3 linked regions of the Methylomonas sp. 11b genome follow. Each later gene encodes a partner of the first gene's protein in a complex. Links are inferred from orthologs where the notes say so. Each region holds a gene or a part of one and is shown in the gene's direction. Other genes may lie near its edges. The genes, in order: accD, accA and accC.

Region 1 (6,761 bases):
GGCTGATGCGGTTTGTTCGCGCCAAGTCCAGCACAAAGATTACGCCTTGCAGCGCATGCTGCAGCAAGGTGTCACGTTGAGCTGTCACGAATCGGTGTTGTTCGAATGGTTGCGGGATGCTCGGCATAGCCATTTCAAAACTATTTCAGCGCTTTTGCGTTAATTGCACGGGGGTTTAATGCTACGGAAAGGATGGATCGCGGTAATACTGGGATTGTTGCTGGTACTGGGATGTGCGGAGCCGCTGCCGCCAGTAAAGACTTTTAGCGGTTTCGCGCAAGGTACTACGTATCACATCAGTTATTGGACGCCCCAAGCGCGGGATGATGCGCAAGTCAGCGCTGAAGTTGAAAAAGTTTTCCTGGATTTGGATAAAACCTTATCCAATTACCGACCGGACTCGACAATCGAACAATTTAACGCCAACACGTCGACAAATATTCAGCTGGTCGGCGACGAAATCGTGGCTTTGTTTAAAGTGGCCGACAACGTCAGCAAGCTGAGCCAGGGGTGTTACGATTTGACCATCAAGCCTTTGTTCGAGATGTGGGGTTTCATGGGGGAAGAGTTGACTATCCCAGACGATGCGGCGCTGCAAGCAGCTTTGGCGAATGTCGGCATGGACAAATTGCAGCTGGTCGACGATAGTCATATGTCGAAAAAACTGCCGAATGTACGAGTGGATTTGTCGTCAATCGCCCAGGGTTATAGTGTCGAGAAAATCAGCAACACGCTTGAGGCTTTGGGTATCCAAAACTATCTGGTGGAAATCGGCGGCGAATTAAAAGCGCTGGGTAGCAAACCGGACGGTAAGGCCTGGCGGATTGCGGTGGAAAAACCGCTGCCGGGCGAACAAAAAATGCACAAAGTGGTGACATTACCAAAGGAAACGCCGATGTCGGTGATGACCTCGGGTACTTACCGGCATTATTTCGACGTCAAAGGCAAGCGTTACAGCCACATTCTGGATGCCCGCAACGGCAAGCCGGTAACGCACGATTTAGTTGCTGTCAGTGTGTTTAACGAAAGCCCGACCATAGCCGACGCCTGGTCTACCGCTTTATTGTGCCTGGGGCAGGAAGAAGGGATGAAACTTGCCGATGCTGAGAAATTGCAAGTGATGTTTATCCAGCAACAAGGCACCGAGTTTTTGGAAAGTAAAACCAGGGCCTTGACTATGTCCACCCAAGTGACGATTAACTAGGCTAAGGCCTATCGTGGTAGTATCCGCGCAAAACTGAAGCGGGGGAGATTTTATGTGGGGTCTAAACGATCACTTGACGTTTGCCGTGCATGGTGGCGGCGATAACGGTGGAGGAGTGGCCGGTGGGGTGGAGAGCTTATTGTCCTTCCTAGAAGTGCTGGTGCGGCAATCTCCTTCGGAAAGTCTGGATAGTTTATTGCCGGGCGTTGCTGCGTTACAAAATATTCATCCCTTGCTGGTGCATTTCCCGATTGCGTTGTTGACTATGTTCTTCACTCTGGATTTGATCGGCAGCGTGGCGAAGCGCTCGGAGTGGCGGCAGATAGCCGGCGCATTTCTGTATCTGGGTACCGTGTTTGCCGCGCTTACCGTGGCGGCCGGTTTAGTGGCGGCAGGGAGTGTGGCGCATGGTGGTGATGTTCACGAGATCATGGAGCATCATGAGCATCTGGGTATTTCGGTATTGAGTCTGGCTACTGCGCTGTCGGCGTGGCGTTTGTTTAGCAAAGGGCTGATAGTCGGACCAGCTAACACGCTGTACTTGTTGATGGCGGCGATTTTAGCCGCCTTGTTGGCGTTTGCCGCCGATCTGGGTGGTCTGATGGTTTATAAACATGGCGTCTCGGTGCACGCTGCGGATCAAGTCAATCAAGCGGCGGCGCGCGCTCATGAACACGAAGGTGCTGTTGAGGATAGTTTGCCGGCAACGCATGAAGAAGCCGAAGTCGAAGATTTGAAACCGGAAGATAGTCATCAGGACGAAACGACGCATGGCGTTGCCGGTCATCATCACGACCATCATCATGCCCATTGACGCCCGCCTGAAGAGCCGTCGGACAAAGGCTGACAAGGGTCAGCCTTTTTTTATTGGTCCCGACATGACATATCGGATAGCTGTGTTATCCTACGCCGCCATTTTTTGTGAGGCTTTGGATGCGTACCCGCGTTAAAATTTGCGGCTTTACCCGAGTGGAAGATGCGCTTTGTGCCGCCAATTTGGGCGTGGATGCTATTGGTTTGGTGTTTTATCCGCCCAGTCCAAGAAACGTAAGCATCGAACAAGCCGCAAGCATCAGCAGAGCATTGCCAGCCTTTGTTAACGTGGTAGCCTTGTTCGTCGATGCCGCGCCGGCTTTGATTCGTGAAGTCTTGAATAAAGTAAGGGTGGATTGCCTGCAATTTCATGGCGATGAGCCTGCAGATGGTTGCCGGATTTACGATAAATCGTATATCAAAGCCATTCGCATGCAAGCGGATACGGACGTTCTAGGGTTGCAAAAGCAATACAACGATGCGGCCGGATTACTGTTGGATGCCTATCATCCGGGAATGCAGGGCGGCAGCGGTAGCGGTTTTGACTGGGATTTGATTCCGACGACCCGCAGTTTGCCGATCATTCTCGCGGGCGGATTGACGCCGGAAAATGCCGGGGAAGCGATTAAAGCTGTAAAACCGTATGCAATGGATGTGAGCAGCGGTGTTGAGGCCGGGAAAGGCATCAAGGATGCAGCGAAAATGGCTGCGTTTATAAGAAAAACTAATCAAGCGACTTGAGAACTATGACAGAAAGATACGATATGCCGGATGCCCGGGGCCATTTCGGGCCTTACGGCGGTATTTTTGTGGCGGAAACGCTGATGCCGGCCATTACCGAATTGAACGAAGCCTATCAGCGCTATATGCAGGATCCGGAGTTCCTCGCCGAGTTGGATGCCGATCTCAAGGATTATGTCGGTCGACCGTCGCCGCTGTATCATGCAGAACGCTGGAGTAAGCATTTGGGCGGTGCGCAGATTTATCTGAAGCGCGAAGATCTCAATCATACCGGCGCACACAAAGTTAACAACACGGTCGGTCAAGCCCTGTTGGCTAAGCGCATGGGCAAGACCCGCATCATCGCCGAAACCGGCGCCGGTCAGCATGGCGTTGCCACCGCGACTGTCGCGGCGCGTCTGGGCTTGGAGTGTGTGGTGTACATGGGCGCAGTGGACGTGGCCCGCCAATCCCTGAATGTCTATCGAATGAAGTTGTTGGGCGCCACCGTGGTGCCTGTGCAATCAGGCTCTAAAACCCTCAAAGACGCATTGAACGAAGCTCTGCGCGATTGGGTGACCAATATCGATAATACTTTTTATATTATTGGCACCGTGGCCGGTCCGCATCCCTATCCGGCAATGGTTCGGGATTTTCAGGCTGTGATTGGCCGTGAAGCCCGTCAACAATGCATCGACCAAACCGGCCGCTTGCCCGACGTGCTCTTGGCATGCGTGGGCGGCGGTTCCAATGCCATCGGCTTGTTTTATCCGTTTATCGACGACAAGTCCGTGAAAATGATCGGCGTCGAAGCGGCCGGCGACGGCGTTGAAACCGGTCGTCATTCAGCACCGCTATGTGCCGGCCGTCCTGGCGTATTGCACGGCAACCGGACGTATTTGATGGCTGACGACGATGGCGAAATCATCGAAACCCATTCTATCTCCGCCGGCCTGGATTATCCCGGCGTTGGCCCTGAGCATGCCTGGCTGAAAGATACCGGTCGAGCCCAGTATGTGAACATAACCGACGACGAAGCCATGGCTGGCTTTCATGCCTTAACCCGCATGGAAGGTATTATTCCGGCTCTGGAATCCAGCCATGCCATGGCTTATGCGATGAAACTGGCGCCCACCATGCGCAAGGATCAAATCATTGTTATTAATTTGTCCGGACGCGGCGATAAAGATATGCAAACGATTATGCAACGCGAGGGCATCAGTTTATGAGCCGTTTAGCTAACAAATTTGCCGAATTGAGAGCCTCCGGCCGTAAAGCCTTAATTCCGTTTATTACTGCCGGTGATCCTTATCCGGAATTCACCGTCCCTTTGCTGCACGAAATGGTCGCGGCTGGTGCCGACGTCATTGAATTGGGTGTGCCGTTTTCCGATCCGATGGCCGATGGCCCGGTAATACAACGCGCCAGTGAGCGTGCGTTATCGCACCATGTTGGTTTGCGAAAAGTATTGAGCATGGCCATCGAGTTTCGGAAAACCGATCAGACCACGCCATTGGTGTTGATGGGTTACCTAAACCCGATCGAAATCATGGGTTACGAAGATTTTGCCAATGCTGCGCAACGCGCCGATGTTGACGGTGTGTTGACCGTGGATTTGCCGCCGGAAGAATCCGAGGCTTGCGTCCATATGCTGCGCGAGCGCGGCATAGATCAGATTTTTTTACTGGCGCCTAACACCACTGCTGAACGGATTCAGAAAATGGATGCAGTGGGCAGCGGCTATTTATATTACGTGTCGCTGAAAGGCGTCACCGGTGCCGGGCATTTGGATACCGCCGATGTCGAACAAAAATTACAACTGATTCGCCAGAATACCGCTTTGCCGGTTGGGGTTGGTTTCGGAGTCAAGGATGCCGACACCGCGAAAACTATCGCCGCTATTGCCGACGGTGTCGTGGTGGGTAGCGCGCTGATCAGTAAAATAGAAGCAAATCTCGATGATCCTCAGCAAGCCAAGCATGAGATCATCACCCTGTTGAAATCCATGCGCGAAGCCATGGATGTTTAAGCTTTCAAGCGGAGACTACACCGAATGAGTTGGTTTGAAAAACTGGTCCCCTCTGCCATCAGAACCGAATCCTCGCAGAAGAAAACCACCGTGCCGGAAGGCTTGTGGAATAAATGTCCGCGTTGCGATGCGATTTTGTTCAACGCCGAGCTAGAAAAAAACTTAAGCGTTTGCCCAAAATGCGATCACCATTTACGCATTTCGGCGCGCAAACGGCTGAATATGTTTTTGGATGAAGATGGCCGTCAAGAGATCGGTGCTGGATTAAAGCCCAGCGATCCTTTGAAGTTCAAGGACAGCAAACGCTATAAAGATCGCATCAGTCAGGCGCAAAAACAAAGCAACGAGAACGATGCATTGGTGGTGATGAAAGGTACGCTGAAAGGCGCCGGTATCGTCGCTGCGGCGTTTGATTTTGGTTTCATGGGCGGTTCGATGGGCTCGGTGGTTGGCGAGCGATTCGTGCGCGGCGTGAACGAAAGTTTGCGTTTGGGTGTGCCGTTCATCGTCTTTACTGCCAGCGGCGGTGCCAGAATGCAGGAGTCTTTGTTCTCGCTGTTTCAAATGACCAAAACCAGCGCGGCCTTAACCAAATTAGCCGAAGCCGGAATTCCGTATATTTCCTTCATGACCGATCCAACTATGGGCGGTGTTTCCGCCAGTCTGGCGATGTTGGGCGACATAAACGTAGCCGAACCGGACGCCTTAATCGGTTTTGCTGGTCCGCGAGTCATCGAGCAAACGGTTCGTGAAAAGTTGCCGGAAGGTTTCCAGCGCAGCGAATTTCTCCAGGAACACGGAGCCATAGACATGATCGTTGATCGCCGCGAGATGCGCGATAAAATAGCCAGTATTCTGGCTATTATGTGCGCCGGTAGCAGCAGCGCGGACGTGGTCGACGTTATTCCTTACAGTGAGCCATTAAGCAATCAGGGTGAGAGCGATAATCCGCAGCCTCAGGAATAAATACGGTCGAAATGACACGTTTTGATTCGCTGCAAGCCTGGTTGGACTGGCAGGAAAAATTACATCCTCGGCCTATCGATTTGGGATTGGGACGGGTTGCCGGCGTATATCGGCAGCTTAACCCCGAGCAGAAAAAGCCGCTGACTATTACAGTTGCCGGCACCAACGGCAAGGGTTCCTGCGTGGCATTTCTGGAAGCGATATATCGCGCCGGGGGCTATAGAGTGGGTGCTTACACATCGCCGCATATTTTGCGTTATAACGAACGCATTCGTATTGATGGCGAGCCCGTTGCCGATGCGATGATTTGCGACGCTTTTGCCCGTATAGATGCGGCACGCGGCGAGACCAGTTTGAGCTATTTCGAGTTTGGCACATTGGCGGCGTTGAGTATTTTCGCCGACGCGGGTCTGGATATTCAGTTGCTGGAAGTCGGTTTGGGCGGCAGGCTCGATGCGGTGAATATTGTTGATCCCGATGCGGCGATTGTGACGACGATAGCACTCGATCATGTCGATTGGCTGGGCCATACTGAAGAAGCCATCGGCCGGGAAAAAGCCGGCATCTTTAGGCCGGGTGTAGCGGCTATAATTGGCGATCAACAAGGGCCTCGCTCGGTAGTCGAAGTCGCTCAGCAAGTGGGGGCCACCGTACTGCAAATGGGCAACGCATTCACGTATCAAAAACGGTCGGACGACTGGCAATGGCGGTCTGCTGATACGCAAATCAGTCGCTTGCCACCGCCGGCCTTTAAGGGTGAGCACCAATATCGAAATGCTTCGTCGGCGATAATGGCGATAAAAACCCTACAGCCTCTACTAGCGATCAGTGACGATGCAATTCGGCAAGGCTTGCAAAGTGCCCAGCTATCCGGGCGTTTTCAATTGATTGCCGGCTCGCCGCGAATCTTGCTTGACGTGGGGCATAACCCGCAAGCTGTGCAAACACTAATCGACTATTTGCACGAATACTTCCCGGAAGTCAGAATACACGCAGTTTTTGCGATGATGCGGGATAAAGATATTGCCG
Region 2 (6,682 bases), 1.6 Mb from region 1 along the record:
TTTGGTCTATCAATTGTCCAAAAGCGATATGCGCTTGATCGACATTCGCTCTACTGTGGAAGCCGATAGTGCGGAAGACAGAAATCTGTTCCGGGCTAATATGATCAAGGATTGCCATGTGCTGTTCGTGCAATCCATCGGCGGACCGGCGGCCGCGAAAGTGATACGTGCGGATATTTATCCGATCAAGGAACCCGATGTTATCGACGCGGTGGAGAAACTCACCGAGTTTCAGAAAGTGTTCGATGCCGCGCCGCCTTGGATGGCGAAAGCCCTCGGTAAAAGTGCCGAGGAGCGGAAGCGGTTTGCTCATCAGGAATAAGATTCGAAAATCGTGCATCTTACCCTCTCCGTTGAGAGGGTAAGTTTTCGGTTCTAAAATTGTCTGCCTTTGCTTTAATCAGAATAGCTTGGTGGAGAAGCGCTATTGCTTTTCCATAGTCTTGATAAACCCGTCCGCCTCATTAATCGATTTTTCCATTTCCACTACCAAGGCCGATACATCGGATTTAACCGAGTCCAACTGGCCTTTTAGCGAGGCGATGGCTTGAGCATTCAGGTTGTGTTTTAGATAGAGCACCTGATCGCGAAACACGCTGAGCACTGGCTCGATTTTGGTTTCGGCTTTGCGCATTGCCTCAATCAGTTGTTGATAGTGCGCTTTGGTGGCTGTCAATTTTTGCTGACTATTCCGTCTTAGCGAGGCATTACTGTATTGGCTTAGTTCGGTTTCCCATTCGCTGAACAGTGCGCTGGAGACGTCTTCTATGTCGGCGATGCGTTTGTTAACTTCCTCGGCCTTTTTCACGCTGGCCTCATATTCACCGTTAAGTTTGTTGTAGGTGGCTTCCAAATCGCCGCCCTTAAAATTAGTCATCACGGTGAATTGTTCGAGTGCCGATTTAAATTGTTGCTTGGTTTCTTCCTGGGTATCGCGGGCTTTTTCCACGCGATGCACCATCACTTCACGTTTAGGGATGCCGATTTTCTCCAGGCCGCTGTAATACGCGCTGGAACAGGCGGCTAAGCCAAACGTCAACAAAAACAACATAAAACGCGAACTGTATTTCATAAAAGCTCCTTGGATGGGTGAGCGCATTATAAGCTGGAGTCGGTGTAGTTCAACTTGGCTTGGTCGCTGGGTTCTTGGCAGGTAGACAGCGCGCGAGCATTCGATTGTGAATAGATTCACATATTCGGCATTGGGTTTTAAAACGCAATAAACATAGACAAGCAAACTCCAGAGTTAATCAGGGTTACAGCGGATATCAATAATATCTAAAGTTAAATAATGCGAGTGCTATTCAAAATTTATCTATTGCCAGTGGCGGATGATCCGATTTTGAGTTTTACTTAAGCCACGTTTTCGAACAGGGCTTTGAAGAAGTTTTGGGATGATTTAAAAAATTATTAACAGTTTTAATTATTATTTTTTTATATTAGGTGGCGCAAATGAACGAATTAAAAAAAGACATGTTTATTGGTTCTGTATCGTTTTTAGGTATAGTCGCTTTTGTTTCAGGACAGTTTATATTGTCAACAATGATGTTTGGGGTGGCAGCAGTATGGAGCACGATTTTATTAAATAATCGTGCGCAAGCAGTTAAGAGTTGAAAGTTTTCTCCTATAGTCAGAGACTTGCAAACGATCTTCCATCATGCGTTTGCTTCCATGCTCCCATAGATTCCTTGGTTTATGGGAGTTTTTTTTGCCCGCTACCATAAGCGCAGAGCGAATCAGTTAATTCCGCTATCTATATATTCCAGTTATAATCGAGTTTTTAATGGTGTTTTGCTGTAGTTAAAATTATAGCCGCCAAAAGATTGCATCCAGTTTTCAATTCTTATAATTTCCGCAGGAAATTCAGTTTCTCTTTTATTTTTATTTCCAAACCACGTTCCGCCGGAAAATAATACTGCCGGGCTTTTAACGATTCCGGGAAATAGTTTTCGCCGGCGGCATAAGCATTTTTTTCGTCATGGGCGTAGCGATAGTCCGCACCGTGTCCCAGTTCCTTCATTAATTTGGTTGGCGCATTGCGTAAATGGATGGGTACTTCCAGCGAGCCGCAGTTGCGAGCGTCCGCCATGGCGGCTTTGTAGGCCACGTAAACCGCATTGCTTTTCGGCGCGCAGGCCAGGTAAACGATGGCTTGCGCCAGCGATAGTTCGCCTTCGGGGCTGCCCAGCCGCTCGTAAGCGTTGGTAGCATTCAACGCCAATTCCAGGCCTCTCGGGTCGGCGTTGCCTATGTCTTCGGATGCCATCCGAATAACTCGGCGGGCGATATACAAAGGATCGCAGCCGCCGTCCAGCATTCTGGCAAACCAGTACAGCGCGGCGTCCGGGTCGGTGCCACGTACCGATTTATGTAAGGCAGAGATTTGATCGTAGAAAATATCGCCGCCCTTGTCGAAGCGATTGGCATGGCCCAGCAGCACTTCGTCCAATACTTCGCGATTCACGGTTTCCCGGCCGTCGATGTTTTCCGCCAGATCGGCGGCGATTTGCAGGATGTTTAAACAGCGGCGGGCGTCGCCGTCGGCGGCTTTGGCGATCATGGTCAACACATCCGCGTCGATCTGCAAATTGCGGCTACCCAGTCCGCGTTCTGAGTCAGTCAATGCATTATTTAACAAGGCCTCCAGATCTTTGGTCTCGATGCTGCGCATCACGTAGACCCGCAGTCGGGACAGTAAGGCGTTATTCAACTCGAACGAAGGATTCTCTGTGGTGGCGCCGAATAAAATAATCGCGCCGCTTTCGATGGGGGCCAACAGCGAATCCTGTTGGCTTTTGGAAAAGCGGTGAATCTCGTCGATAAACACCACCGTATTCAGATTGCGGCTCTGTTTGACTTCTTCCGCCTCGGCTACCGCCGCCCTGATTTCTTTCACGCCGGCCATCACCGCCGACAATTCGATGAAATGGCAATGCGCGCTGGCGGCGATGATTTTGGCCAAAGTGGTTTTTCCGACTCCGGGTGGCCCCCAAAATACCAGCGAGTGCGGCACGCCTTGTTCGATAGCCACGCGCAGCGATTTGCCTTTGCCGAGCAGATGCTGCTGACCGATGAAATCGTCCAGCGTAGTTGGCCGCATTCTGGCCGCAAGCGGCGCATAGGCGGTATTATCAAAGGCGGTAGCATTCTTCATTTGCAGGGGCTCGGTAAAACAAATAGGCAATGACGGCATTTTTCATTAGAATTGCCGGCCATTTTATTGATTCTAATGCCGGATTGACATGGATTTAAAATTCTTAGATTTCGAACAGCCGATTGCCGAACTCCAGGCCAAGATAGAAGAGCTGCGTAAGGTAGAGCTGGACAACAATTTCGACATTTCCGAAACCTTGAAGCAACTCGAACAGAAATGCGAGAGTTTGACCGAAAGTATTTTCGCGGATTTGTCGGACTGGCAAATATCGCAATTATCCCGCCACCCTGGCCGGCCGTACACCTTGGATTATATTGATCTGATATTCACAGAATTCCACGAGCTGCATGGCGACCGCTCCTATGCCGACGATCCGGCGATAGTCTGCGGGATGGCGCGTTTGCTGGGACAGCCGGTGGTGGTGATCGGGCATCAGAAGGGCCGGGATACCAAGGAAAAAATTTATCGTAATTTCGGCATGCCGCGTCCGGAAGGTTATCGCAAAGCTTTACGCGTGATGAAGTTAGCCGAGCGTTTCAAGCTGCCTATCATCTGTTTGATCGATACTCCGGGCGCTTATCCGGGTATCGGCGCCGAAGAACGCGGTCAAAGTGAGGCTATCGCCCGTAATCTGTTCGAAATGTCCAAACTCCGCACGCCTATTATTTGCACCGTGATCGGCGAGGGTGGTTCTGGTGGGGCGTTGGCTATTGGTGTGGGTGATAGATTATTAATGCTGGAATACAGTACATACGCGGTTATCTCTCCGGAAGGTTGTGCCTCGATTCTATGGAAAAGCGCCGATAAAGCCCAGTTGGCGGCGGAAGCGATGGGGATAACCTCGGACCGCGTACGTGAGCAAGGTTTTCTGGATGAAGTGATTCGCGAGCCAGTGGGTGGCGGTCATCGCAATTTCGAAAAAATTGCCGCCAATTTGCAGGACGCATTGTCCAGGCACCTTAACGATCTTCAGCAACAGGCGGAAAACATGGATTTACTGCTGGAGAGACGTTATCAGCGCATTATGCGTTTTGGTTCGTACATCGAAGAGCCGGTTAAATAAAACTGTCAGTCATAATTAGTTGATCAACAAAAGGCCGAGTCAAATCGGCCTTTTTTGTGAGTAAACCATGCCCGATCTCAATCCGCAGACTATTGCTGCTCTATTGCCTGCCACGTGCCGGAAAGTGTTCGTCGCCTATAGCGGCGGTTTAGACTCGACTGTGCTGCTGGATTTATGCGTGGGCTTGCCGGCGCTCGCCGGCAAGGTCATCGCCGTTTATGTCGATCACGGCTTGCAAGCTGAGTCAGCGGGATGGGGCGAACATTGTCGCCGGCAAGCAGAAAGCTTAAGTGTGGATTTTGAATTGTTAACGGTAGATGCGCGGGCCTGTAACGGCGAAAGCCCGGAAGCTGCGGCCCGCGAAGCGCGCTATCGGGCGCTGCGGCAACTATTAGCTGTCGACGATATTATCCTGCTGGCCCAGCACCGCGAAGATCAGATGGAAACCTTACTGCTGCAATTGTTTCGAGGCGCCGGCGTGTCAGGCTTGGCCGGCATGCCGATTTCCAGTGCGTTTGGGAACGGACAACTGCTGCGGCCACTATTGGATGTGGCTAAGGTCGATATCCAGCGCTATGCGCAACAGCGCGGTTTGCAATGGGTGGAAGATCCCAGCAATCAAAGCAGCGATTTCGACCGCAATTACCTGCGTAACGAAATTCTGCCGGTGTTGAAACAGCGCTGGCCGGCGCTGGATAAAACGGTTGCGCGTTCGGCTAAGCTCTGCGGCGACGCGGCGCAGATGATAGAGGCTTGGGCGAAGCAGAACTTGCCGGCGGCTTTCCATCCCACCGATGGCAGTTTCGATATCGCCGATTTATCAGCGATCACGGCGACGCAGCTGAACTGTCTTTTGCGGCACTGGTTGGGATGCATGGGATTGAAGCCGCCGAGTCAGGCGGTGTTGCAAACGCTAGTCAATCAGTTAATGGGCGGACGTGCCGATGCATTGCCGCAAATTTATATTCAAGGCCATTCCATCCGCAAATATCGGCAAAAATTGTATTGCATCCCCGAGCTCAATCTACGAAAGGACACTGAAGCAAAGTGCTGGGCGCAAGAACAGGAGCAAATATCTTTAAGCAATGGCTATGTGTTGCGTAGAAATTCAGCATCGGTCGGGTTATCTAAAGATTTATGGCAGAATGCAATAGTGACGGTGGAGCCACGGCGCGGCGGCGAAAAGCTTAAATTGCCTGGTCGGGTCGGTCATCATGGTTTAAAAAAACTCTACCAGGAAGCAGGGGTTCCGCCTTGGGAAAGAGATATTCGGCCATTGATTTATTTGGATGGTAGTCTGGCTGCGGTAGCAGGCTTATGGATTGCGGAATGGGCTTGGCTTAGTGCGGTGGACGCTTGTTACCAGTTGGATTGGCGCGCATCCGAAAGCATGTAATGATAGCTAACGAAAACCGATAGGAGGTGTCATGTTGATGTTTCCCGAGATACTCCAGGCCATGATCGTGGGCATGATGATCGCGATTCCGGCGATCTTGATCTATAAAAAAGCCGGTCTAAATCCGGCGTGGGCGGCATTGGTGTTTTTGCCGGTCTTTGGATTGCTGATCGTGTTTCTGCAACTGGCTTTCAAAGAATGGCCGAATGCAAAAAAGGAGGGCTAGTCATGGAACTATTTTTCGTGTTGTTGCCGGCATTCATGCTCTTTTGCCTTTGGCTGGGCTATCGAATTTTGGAAAAAGCCGGATTCGACGGGCGCTGGACGCTGGTTTTGTTGGTGCCGGTGCTTAATGTCATCATGATTTGGGTGTTTGCATTTAGCTCGTGGCCCAAGTTACAAAATGGCGTAGACCAGGGTTTTTAAGCGGCATCCTGAAATGACCGAAAAGACCCGCGGCAAACTTCCGGCGATTTTCATTCCGGTGGTGTTATTCATCGTGTTTGATGCGGTGGCGCTGGGGCTTAATTTTTGGATTTCCGCAAAGCTGGAAAAGAGCGCGGTGGCTATTAATTTATCCGGCCGCCAACGCATGTTGTCGCAGCGGATGACCAAATCTTTGCTGATGTTGCATGTCGTGCAAACCAATACGGAAAAGCTCAGCGCTTTTAGCGAATTTTCCAATGCTGTCGACTTGTTCGATAAAACCTTAGGTGGTTTTTTGCAAGGCGGTATGACCAGTAGCGGTGATGGCAAACCGGTTTATCTGGCCGCCGCCGATGCCCCCAATACGCAAATGATTATCGGCTCGGCGTCCCAGCTCTGGACGCTGATTCACAAACGCCTATCGCCGGTTGAACAGGGCGGTGCCGGGGTTGATGCCGAGATTTTGCGGCCGGCACTGAATGCTTTGTTGATGCATAACTCGCAATTGCTGGGTTTGATGAATGAGCTGACTACCGCATTGGAGCAGAACGCCACCAAGGAAGTGTTTTATCTGCGCAGCTTGCAAGCCAGTTTGCTGTTACTGGCATTGCTGAATTTTGCCTTGGTCTGCAAGCGCTTGCTG
Region 3 (6,839 bases), 1.0 Mb from region 1 along the record:
TGTTGGGAGCGTCTGCCGGCAAGCTGTTGCCAAAAGCCGGGTCTTGGCTGAATTCCACTAAGGCGGTGTTCGGCGTAGCCATGCTGGCCGTGGCGGTGTGGATGCTGTCGCGGATTTTGCCGGCAGCGGTGACGATGTTTTTATGGTCTTTGTTGTTGGTTATTCCGGCTATCTTTCTGGGCGCCATCGATCCTCTGCCGGAATCGGCCTCGGGTTGGCGCAAGCTTTGGAAAGGGCTGGGTATCATCATGCTGGTGTTTGGCGTCTTGCAATTGATCGGCTTGAGTGCTGGAAACAGCAATCCGCTTCAGCCGCTGCAAGGAATGGGCTTTAATGCCCAGGCCCAGCCCGCTGCAGGTCTAAGCTTTCAGCGGGTGGCTTCGGTCGCAGAATTAGAGCAACGCATCCAGCAGGCGTCGGCCAGCGGCAAACCGGTGATGCTGGATTTCTATGCCGACTGGTGTATTTCCTGTAAAGAAATGGAGGCTTATACCTTTACGGATCCACAGGTAAAGCAGCAATTGGCGAACTTCGTGGTGTTGCAGGCCGACGTGACGGCGAATAATGAGGCAGATAAAGCCTTATTAAAACGCTTCGCACTGTTTGGGCCACCTGGCATTATATTTTTCGGCGCCGATGGGCAGGAACGGGCAGGGCAGCGCGTGATTGGCTATCAGGATGCCGCTACTTTTTTAAAAACCTTGCAACAACTATGAATAAGAAAATTATACTTACGGTGGTCGCCATAGCTTTTATTGGTTTAGCGGCGGGTCTGTTTGCCAGACAATATTTTTCTGCTACCGAGACCAGTCAACCGGCGCCGCAACTGAATTTCAGTTTGCCTGATCTGGCGGATCAGCCGCAGTCGGTCTCGCAATGGCAAGGCAAAATTTTAATTATCAATTTTTGGGCAACCTGGTGTCCGCCATGTTTGAAGGAAATTCCCGAGTTCATAAAACTTCAGGACGAGTATAAAGACAAAGGCGTGCAATTTGTCGGCATAGCCATTGAAGAGAAGCAGCCAGTAGAAGATTACCTGAAACGTATCAAGATCAATTATCCGGTATTGATTGGTGGCGAAGGGGCCACGATGTTGGCTCAACAGCTGGGTAATGTAATCAATACTGTGCCGTTCACAGTAATCATTAACCAACAAGGGCAAATTGTGCATCATCAGTTGGGCGAATTGACGCGAGAGAAAGTGTTGGAAGTGATTGGGCCGTTGTTGACGGCAAAATGACTGAAAAATCGGTAAAACGCTGTCTAATGAAGTGAAAAGCGGTTTATCTGGACAAAAACCTACAAATTAGGCAGAATTCCTTTTTGTTTAGTATTTTTGTTCAGCATCGGCAATGGCAAACCTCACTGTTCTCAATGGACCCAATTTAAATCTGTTAGGCATTCGAGAACCAGGGTTATACGGTAATAAAACATTGCAGAGTATCCAGCAGGCAATGGAGCAATTGGCCCAAACCCTTGGGCATCAATTAAGCTTTATGCAAAGCAATGCCGAGCACGAAATTATTGAACACATACATCAAGCTTATCGGCAGGGTGTCGATTTTATCATTATCAATCCTGCCGCATTTACTCATACCAGCGTGGCTATTCGTGATGCCTTGCTGGCAACCAAGATTGCATTCATAGAAGTACATTTATCGAACGTGCATGCCCGTGAGCCTTTCAGGAAGCATTCGTATTTTTCGGATATCGCCGTTGGCGTTATTTGCGGATTGGGGGCGAACGGTTACCAATTGGCTTTGCAAGCCGCTCATCAGATATTACTAGAGAGAACTCAGAACAATGGATATTAGAAAAATAAAAAAACTGATTGATCTTATCGAGGAATCCGATATTGCAGAAATTGAGATTCGTGAGGGCGAAGAATCAGTAAAAATCAGCCGTTATTCGGCGGCTGCGCCCGTGCAATATGCAGCGCCGGTTGCTGCGCCCGTGGCCGCCGCAGCGCCGGTTGTTGCGGCCGCTCCAGTTGAAGAAAAAGTCAGTGGTCATGTGGTTAAGTCGCCCATGGTCGGTACCTTTTACCGTTCGGCGTCGCCCGGTTCTGCGTCGTTTGTCGAGATTGGTCAGTCGGTTAGCAATGGTCAAACCTTGTGCATTATCGAAGCCATGAAAATTTTGAATCAGATCGAAGCGGATAAAAGCGGCAAAATCAAACAAATTCTGGTTGAAAACGGCCATCCGGTCGAATACGGCCAACCTTTGTTCATCATCGAATAACCGACAAAGGGGCTGGACTAATGTTTGAGAAAATTGTTATCGCCAATCGCGGCGAAATTGCTTTGCGTATTTTGCGGGCCTGTCGCGAATTGGGCATCAAAACCGTGGCGGTGTATTCCGAAGCGGACCGCGATTTAAAACACGTAAGATTGGCCGACGAAGCTGTCTGTATTGGGCCTGCCGCGTCCGCCGGCAGCTACTTGAATATCCCGGCAATTATCAGTGCCGCCGAAGTGACAGATGCCGAAGCCATCCATCCCGGTTACGGATTCTTATCCGAAAACGCCGATTTTTCGGAGAAAGTCAGTCAAAGTGGCTTTGTTTTTATCGGTCCGAGGCCTGAAACCATTCGGATGATGGGTGACAAGATCGCCGCAAAAAAAGCCATGCAGGCAGCGGGTATCCCTTGTGTGCCGGGTAACGGCGATCCTTTGGGGGAAGATGATGAAACCAATCTGAAAATGGCGCGGGAAATTGGTTACCCGGTCATTATCAAAGCGGCTGGTGGTGGAGGCGGTCGCGGTATGCGCACTGTGCATACCGAAAGTGCTTTGGTGAATGCGATTGCAATGACCAAGGCTGAAGCCGGTACCGCGTTCGGTAATAGCACCGTCTACATGGAAAAATTTCTGGAAGATCCGCGTCATATCGAATTTCAGGTGTTGGCGGACTCGCACGGCAATGCGATACATTTGGGTGAACGCGATTGCTCAATGCAGCGCCGCCATCAAAAAGTCGTCGAAGAAGCCCCTGCTCCTGGCATTACCGAAGAGCAACGTAAGCAGATGGGTGAGCGTTGCGCGCTGGCTTGTCAGGAAATCGGTTATCTAGGTGCGGGGACTTTCGAGTTTCTCTACGAGAAAGGTCAATTTTATTTCATAGAAATGAACACGCGGGTGCAAGTCGAGCATCCGGTCACCGAGATGATTACCGGTTTCGATATTGTCAAGGAGCAACTTCGGATTGCTGCTGGCGAGCCTTTGTCCATCACGCAAGAGCAGGTGAAGTTTACCGGTCATGCAATCGAATGTCGGCTAAATGCCGAAGATCCGAAAACCTTTATGCCTAGCCCAGGGGTGATCGATCAATTCCATATGCCAGGCGGGCCTGGCATCCGTTGCGAAACGCACATTTATAATGGCTATAAAGTGCCGCCGTATTACGATTCCATGATTGGTAAGTTGATTGCGCACGGCGACGATAGGGCGAGCGCGATCGCCCGGATGAAGACCGCGCTGAGCGAAATGGTGATAGACGGCATCAAAACCAATATCCCATTGCAACAAAGCATCATGGCTGACGCGGCGTTCGCCCAGGGTGGGCAAAATATCCATTATCTGGAAAAGAAATTGGGTATCCATTAATTCGGCTTGGGCGAGGAGATTAATAAAGTGGCGTCTCCTTTCCCAGCTAAAAGCTTTTTATAACTATGGCCTGGCATCAGCTTTCCGTTATCACCGACGAAACCACCGCTCCCGACATATCGGAGTTTTTCAGCGAACTGGGCGCGGTTTCGGTGACTTACAGCGACGCCGATGATGAGCCGGTGTACGAGCCGGCCATCGATCAAACAAAAATCTGGACCCGTACCCGGGTCACCGCCTTGTTCGAGCTCGATACTGATCCGGATATCGTACGCAACTTGCTGTTCAATCAATTCATAGGTCAGCCCTTGCAGGAATGGATAGCTGAGGTTTTGCAGGATCAGGCATGGGAACGGGCGTGGATGGAGCATTTCCAGGCAATGAAGTTTGCCAATCGTTTGTGGATTTGTCCCAGTGGTCAGGAACAGCACGAGCCCGGCACGGTTTGCATGACTTTGGATCCGGGCTTGGCGTTCGGTACTGGAACGCATCCGACTACTGCATTATGTTTGGAGTGGTTGGCCGGTAACGATATTAAAGACAAAGTATTAATCGACTACGGTTGTGGCTCGGGGATTCTTGCCGTGGCCGCGCTGTTATTGGGCGCCAAGCAGGCGCATGCGGTGGATATCGATCCGCAAGCGTTGACCGCCAGTCAATACAACGCCGAAAAAAACCAGGTACAGCAACGAATCGATTATTATCTGCCCGAACAGTTTTCCGCGTTTGCAGCTGATCTGGTACTCGCCAATATTCTCGCTAAACCGCTGATTGAGCTGGCCGCAACTATTGGCGCATTTGTCAGGCCGGGCGGGCAGTTGGTTTTGTCGGGAATTTTGAACGAACAAGCCGAATCTGTAGCAGCAGCTTATCGCGAGCAGGGCTTCGTTGTTGCGCCGCCGGTCAGTCAGGAAGACTGGTGTCGATTGGACGCCTATAAAACTGACTGAATAGATGTATAGCCGATGTCCGCATTGCGCTAAGCAGCACGAAGTTACCGTCGAGCATTTGCGGCAATCGCGTGGGTTGTTGGATTGTAAGGTATGCGGCAATTCTTTCGATGCGTTGCGATTCCTTAGTGAAGATGAGGATGTGGTGCTAGCGGATGAGTCGCCATATCCGGATGATCAAATTTCAGAAAAGCGGCCGCAGACTCCGGCGGTTTGGTTTGTCGCAACCAACTTGGCGTTGCTGTTATTGCTGGCGCAAATCCTGTATTTCGAGGGCTATCGTTTAACTATGCAGCCGCAGTTCAGGGCGGGTTTGGATAAAGTCTGTGCAGCCTTTGCTTGCCGGTTAGCGACGTATAAAAATATTGAGGAATTCAGCGTTTCGCATAGCGATTTGCGGGTTCAGAGCGATAGCAGCTATTTGTTTAGCGCCGTGCTTAGCAATCAGGCACCATTTGCGCAAGTGGCGCCGGATTTGAAGTTGAGTGTGTTGAATTTTAATGGACAGGTTATTGCAGAGCGGGTGTTTCGCACTACAGAGTACCTGTTAAGACCAACGGGACTAGCCCCAGAGCAGACGGTCGAAATCCGTTTGGCTATTGTGGCGCCTGCCGCGTCAATTGGCGGTTACACCTTTACCTTACTTTAGGGCAATATGAGCTACCCGGAACTGTTTCTGAAAAAAAACGAAGACAAACGCCTGCGGCAAGGGCATTTGTGGGTGTTCAGTAACGAGGTTGATAGCCAGCGCAGCCCATTGGAGCATTTTACGGCCGGCGACCTAGTCCTTGTCCACGATTCCGGCGGTAAGGCTTTGGGCATAGCTTATGTCAATCCTCATGCACTCATTTGCGCGCGCTTGTTGACGCGTAAAACCAATATCAAAATCAGTGAAAGTTTTTTTAAAGCGCGCTTGATTCAAGCTTTGGGTTTACGCGAGCGCTTGTTCGATAGACCCTATTATCGCTTGGTGTTTGGCGAAAGCGATGGCCTACCGGGCTTGGTGGTTGACCGCTTCGGCGCTGTGCTTTCCGTGCAAATTACTACTGCGGGAATGGAGCGGTATAAGGATTTGCTGGTCAAGGTTCTACTTGAGCTGCTGGCGCCAACCGCTATTCTGCTGAAAAACGATAATAGTCAGCGCCAGTTGGAAAGTCTGTCCTTGGAACCGGAACTGGCTCACGGTGAATTGCCTGAGCAGTTAATAATCGAAGAAAACGGCCTACGTTTTATAGTCAATGTCGCAGAGGGCCAGAAAACCGGCTGGTTTTACGATCATCGCAACAGCAGGGCGCAGCTTGCGCAAGCTTGTCATGGTTTAAAGGTGTTGGATTTATTCAGTTATGCTGGCGCCTGGGGTATTCCCGCCGCAGTGGCAGGCGCTGCGGAAGTGTGTTGTGTGGATAGTTCAGAGAGCGCGTTGGCTTTAGCCGCGGCTAGTGCCGAGTTGAATCAGGTGCGGGATAAAATGCAATTCGTGCGCAGTGACGTCTTCGAGTTTTTGAAGCAAGCACGTGAACAGCAGCAGCATTACGACGCGATCATACTGGATCCGCCAGCGCTGATTAAACGCAAAAAGGATTTCAAAGCCGGGTATGAAGCCTATCGACGCTTGAATCATTTGGCGCTACAAGTTTTGTCGAATAATGGTATTTTGGTCTCGGCGTCATGTTCGCATCATTTGAGTAGAGATAATCTGCATGAAATTCTGCGCTCTTCGGCGCGCCACATTGATCGACACCTGGTGTTTTTCGGTGCCGGTAGTCAAGGCCCGGATCATCCGATTCATCCCGCCTTGCCGGAGACCGATTATTTGAAAACCTTTTTTTGTGCAGTATCCAGCCGGCTATAGTCAATCATGGTGGATTCCAAGCCCCAATGCGGTTTGTGCGGTCAGCGGGTGTTGATTCCCGGTTTTGAGCTCAATACTTTGCTGGGCGAAAAAAAATTCTGTTGCGAAGGTTGTCGCAGCATTTTTCAACTGCTCAATAGCGAGCAAATAATAATAACGACTCCAGAGGAGAAAGAAACATGAAAGCCTGCGAATCTTGTGCAGACCGCGTCAATATCGGCTGCCATCATAAACAGATGCCGGTAATATCCAGAGCTATCGGTTTGCTGTTTATCTATTTGCCGATTTTGACCTTGCCGTTTGTGATTACCAGTGCTTATTTGACTTATTTCAGTCTGAAATTGGTCGGTGCGGAAAATGTCAAAAAATGGGGAGATTTTTTACCGGCCAGGGCGAGTCACCGGTATGATTTAAAAAATCAGATTACGATGG

Evidence for each region.
Region 2: the proteins of accD (region 1) and accA are in contact, whole or in part, in a solved structure (PDB 8UXZ), measured with the Escherichia coli proteins. The link is inferred for Methylomonas sp. 11b from one-to-one orthologs.
Region 3: the proteins of accD (region 1) and accC are in contact, whole or in part, in a solved structure (PDB 8UXZ), measured with the Escherichia coli proteins. The link is inferred for Methylomonas sp. 11b from one-to-one orthologs.

What each region holds. Positions count from the first base shown.
Region 1 is NZ_KI911557.1:491,786-498,546, forward strand. Bases 3,855-6,761 are described here. They hold accD (acetyl-CoA carboxylase, carboxyltransferase subunit beta), read left to right. Parts: upstream 3,855-4,790; coding sequence 4,791-5,732; downstream 5,733-6,761. Other genes in these bases: trpB (tryptophan synthase subunit beta), read left to right, coding at 3,855-3,966; trpA (tryptophan synthase subunit alpha), read left to right, coding at 3,963-4,766; folC (bifunctional tetrahydrofolate synthase/dihydrofolate synthase), read left to right, coding at 5,744-6,761. Outside these bases: METH11B_RS0102400 (isochorismatase family protein), read left to right, coding at 1-163; METH11B_RS0102405 (FAD:protein FMN transferase), read left to right, coding at 179-1,204; METH11B_RS0102410 (DUF2231 domain-containing protein), read left to right, coding at 1,257-2,018; METH11B_RS0102415 (phosphoribosylanthranilate isomerase), read left to right, coding at 2,138-2,758; more of trpB, read left to right, coding at 2,764-3,854.
Region 2 is NZ_KI911557.1:2,101,864-2,108,545, reverse strand. What follows is about bases 2,402-5,229. They hold accA (acetyl-CoA carboxylase carboxyl transferase subunit alpha), read left to right. Parts: upstream 2,402-3,242; coding sequence 3,243-4,217; downstream 4,218-5,229. Other genes in these bases: tilS (tRNA lysidine(34) synthetase TilS), read left to right, coding at 4,285-5,229; METH11B_RS0110165 (replication-associated recombination protein A), read right to left, coding at 2,402-3,154. Also shown: METH11B_RS0110175 (dinitrogenase iron-molybdenum cofactor biosynthesis protein), read left to right, coding at 1-322; METH11B_RS0110170 (DUF2959 domain-containing protein), read right to left, coding at 425-1,072; METH11B_RS29450 (hypothetical protein), read left to right, coding at 1,453-1,614; more of METH11B_RS0110165, read right to left, coding at 1,844-2,401; more of tilS, read left to right, coding at 5,230-5,613; METH11B_RS0110150 (hypothetical protein), read left to right, coding at 5,645-5,839; METH11B_RS0110145 (hypothetical protein), read left to right, coding at 5,842-6,039; METH11B_RS0110140 (diguanylate cyclase domain-containing protein), read left to right, coding at 6,053-6,682. UniProt on the Escherichia coli protein: Component of the acetyl coenzyme A carboxylase (ACC) complex. First, biotin carboxylase catalyzes the carboxylation of biotin on its carrier protein (BCCP) and then the CO(2) group is transferred by the carboxyltransferase to acetyl-CoA to form malonyl-CoA.
Region 3 is NZ_KI911557.1:1,503,496-1,510,334, reverse strand. The notes cover bases 1,449-4,433. They hold accC (acetyl-CoA carboxylase biotin carboxylase subunit), read left to right. Parts: upstream 1,449-2,261; coding sequence 2,262-3,605; downstream 3,606-4,433. Other genes in these bases: prmA (50S ribosomal protein L11 methyltransferase), read left to right, coding at 3,671-4,433; accB (acetyl-CoA carboxylase biotin carboxyl carrier protein), read left to right, coding at 1,804-2,241; aroQ (type II 3-dehydroquinate dehydratase), read left to right, coding at 1,449-1,814. In the rest of the region: METH11B_RS0107000 (protein-disulfide reductase DsbD), read left to right, coding at 1-716; METH11B_RS0106995 (TlpA family protein disulfide reductase), read left to right, coding at 713-1,240; more of aroQ, read left to right, coding at 1,353-1,448; more of prmA, read left to right, coding at 4,434-4,555; METH11B_RS27685 (zinc-ribbon and DUF3426 domain-containing protein), read left to right, coding at 4,560-5,204; METH11B_RS0106965 (class I SAM-dependent rRNA methyltransferase), read left to right, coding at 5,211-6,407; METH11B_RS0106955 (hypothetical protein), read left to right, coding at 6,587-6,839. UniProt on the Escherichia coli protein: This protein is a component of the acetyl coenzyme A carboxylase complex; first, biotin carboxylase catalyzes the carboxylation of the carrier protein and then the transcarboxylase transfers the carboxyl group to form malonyl-CoA.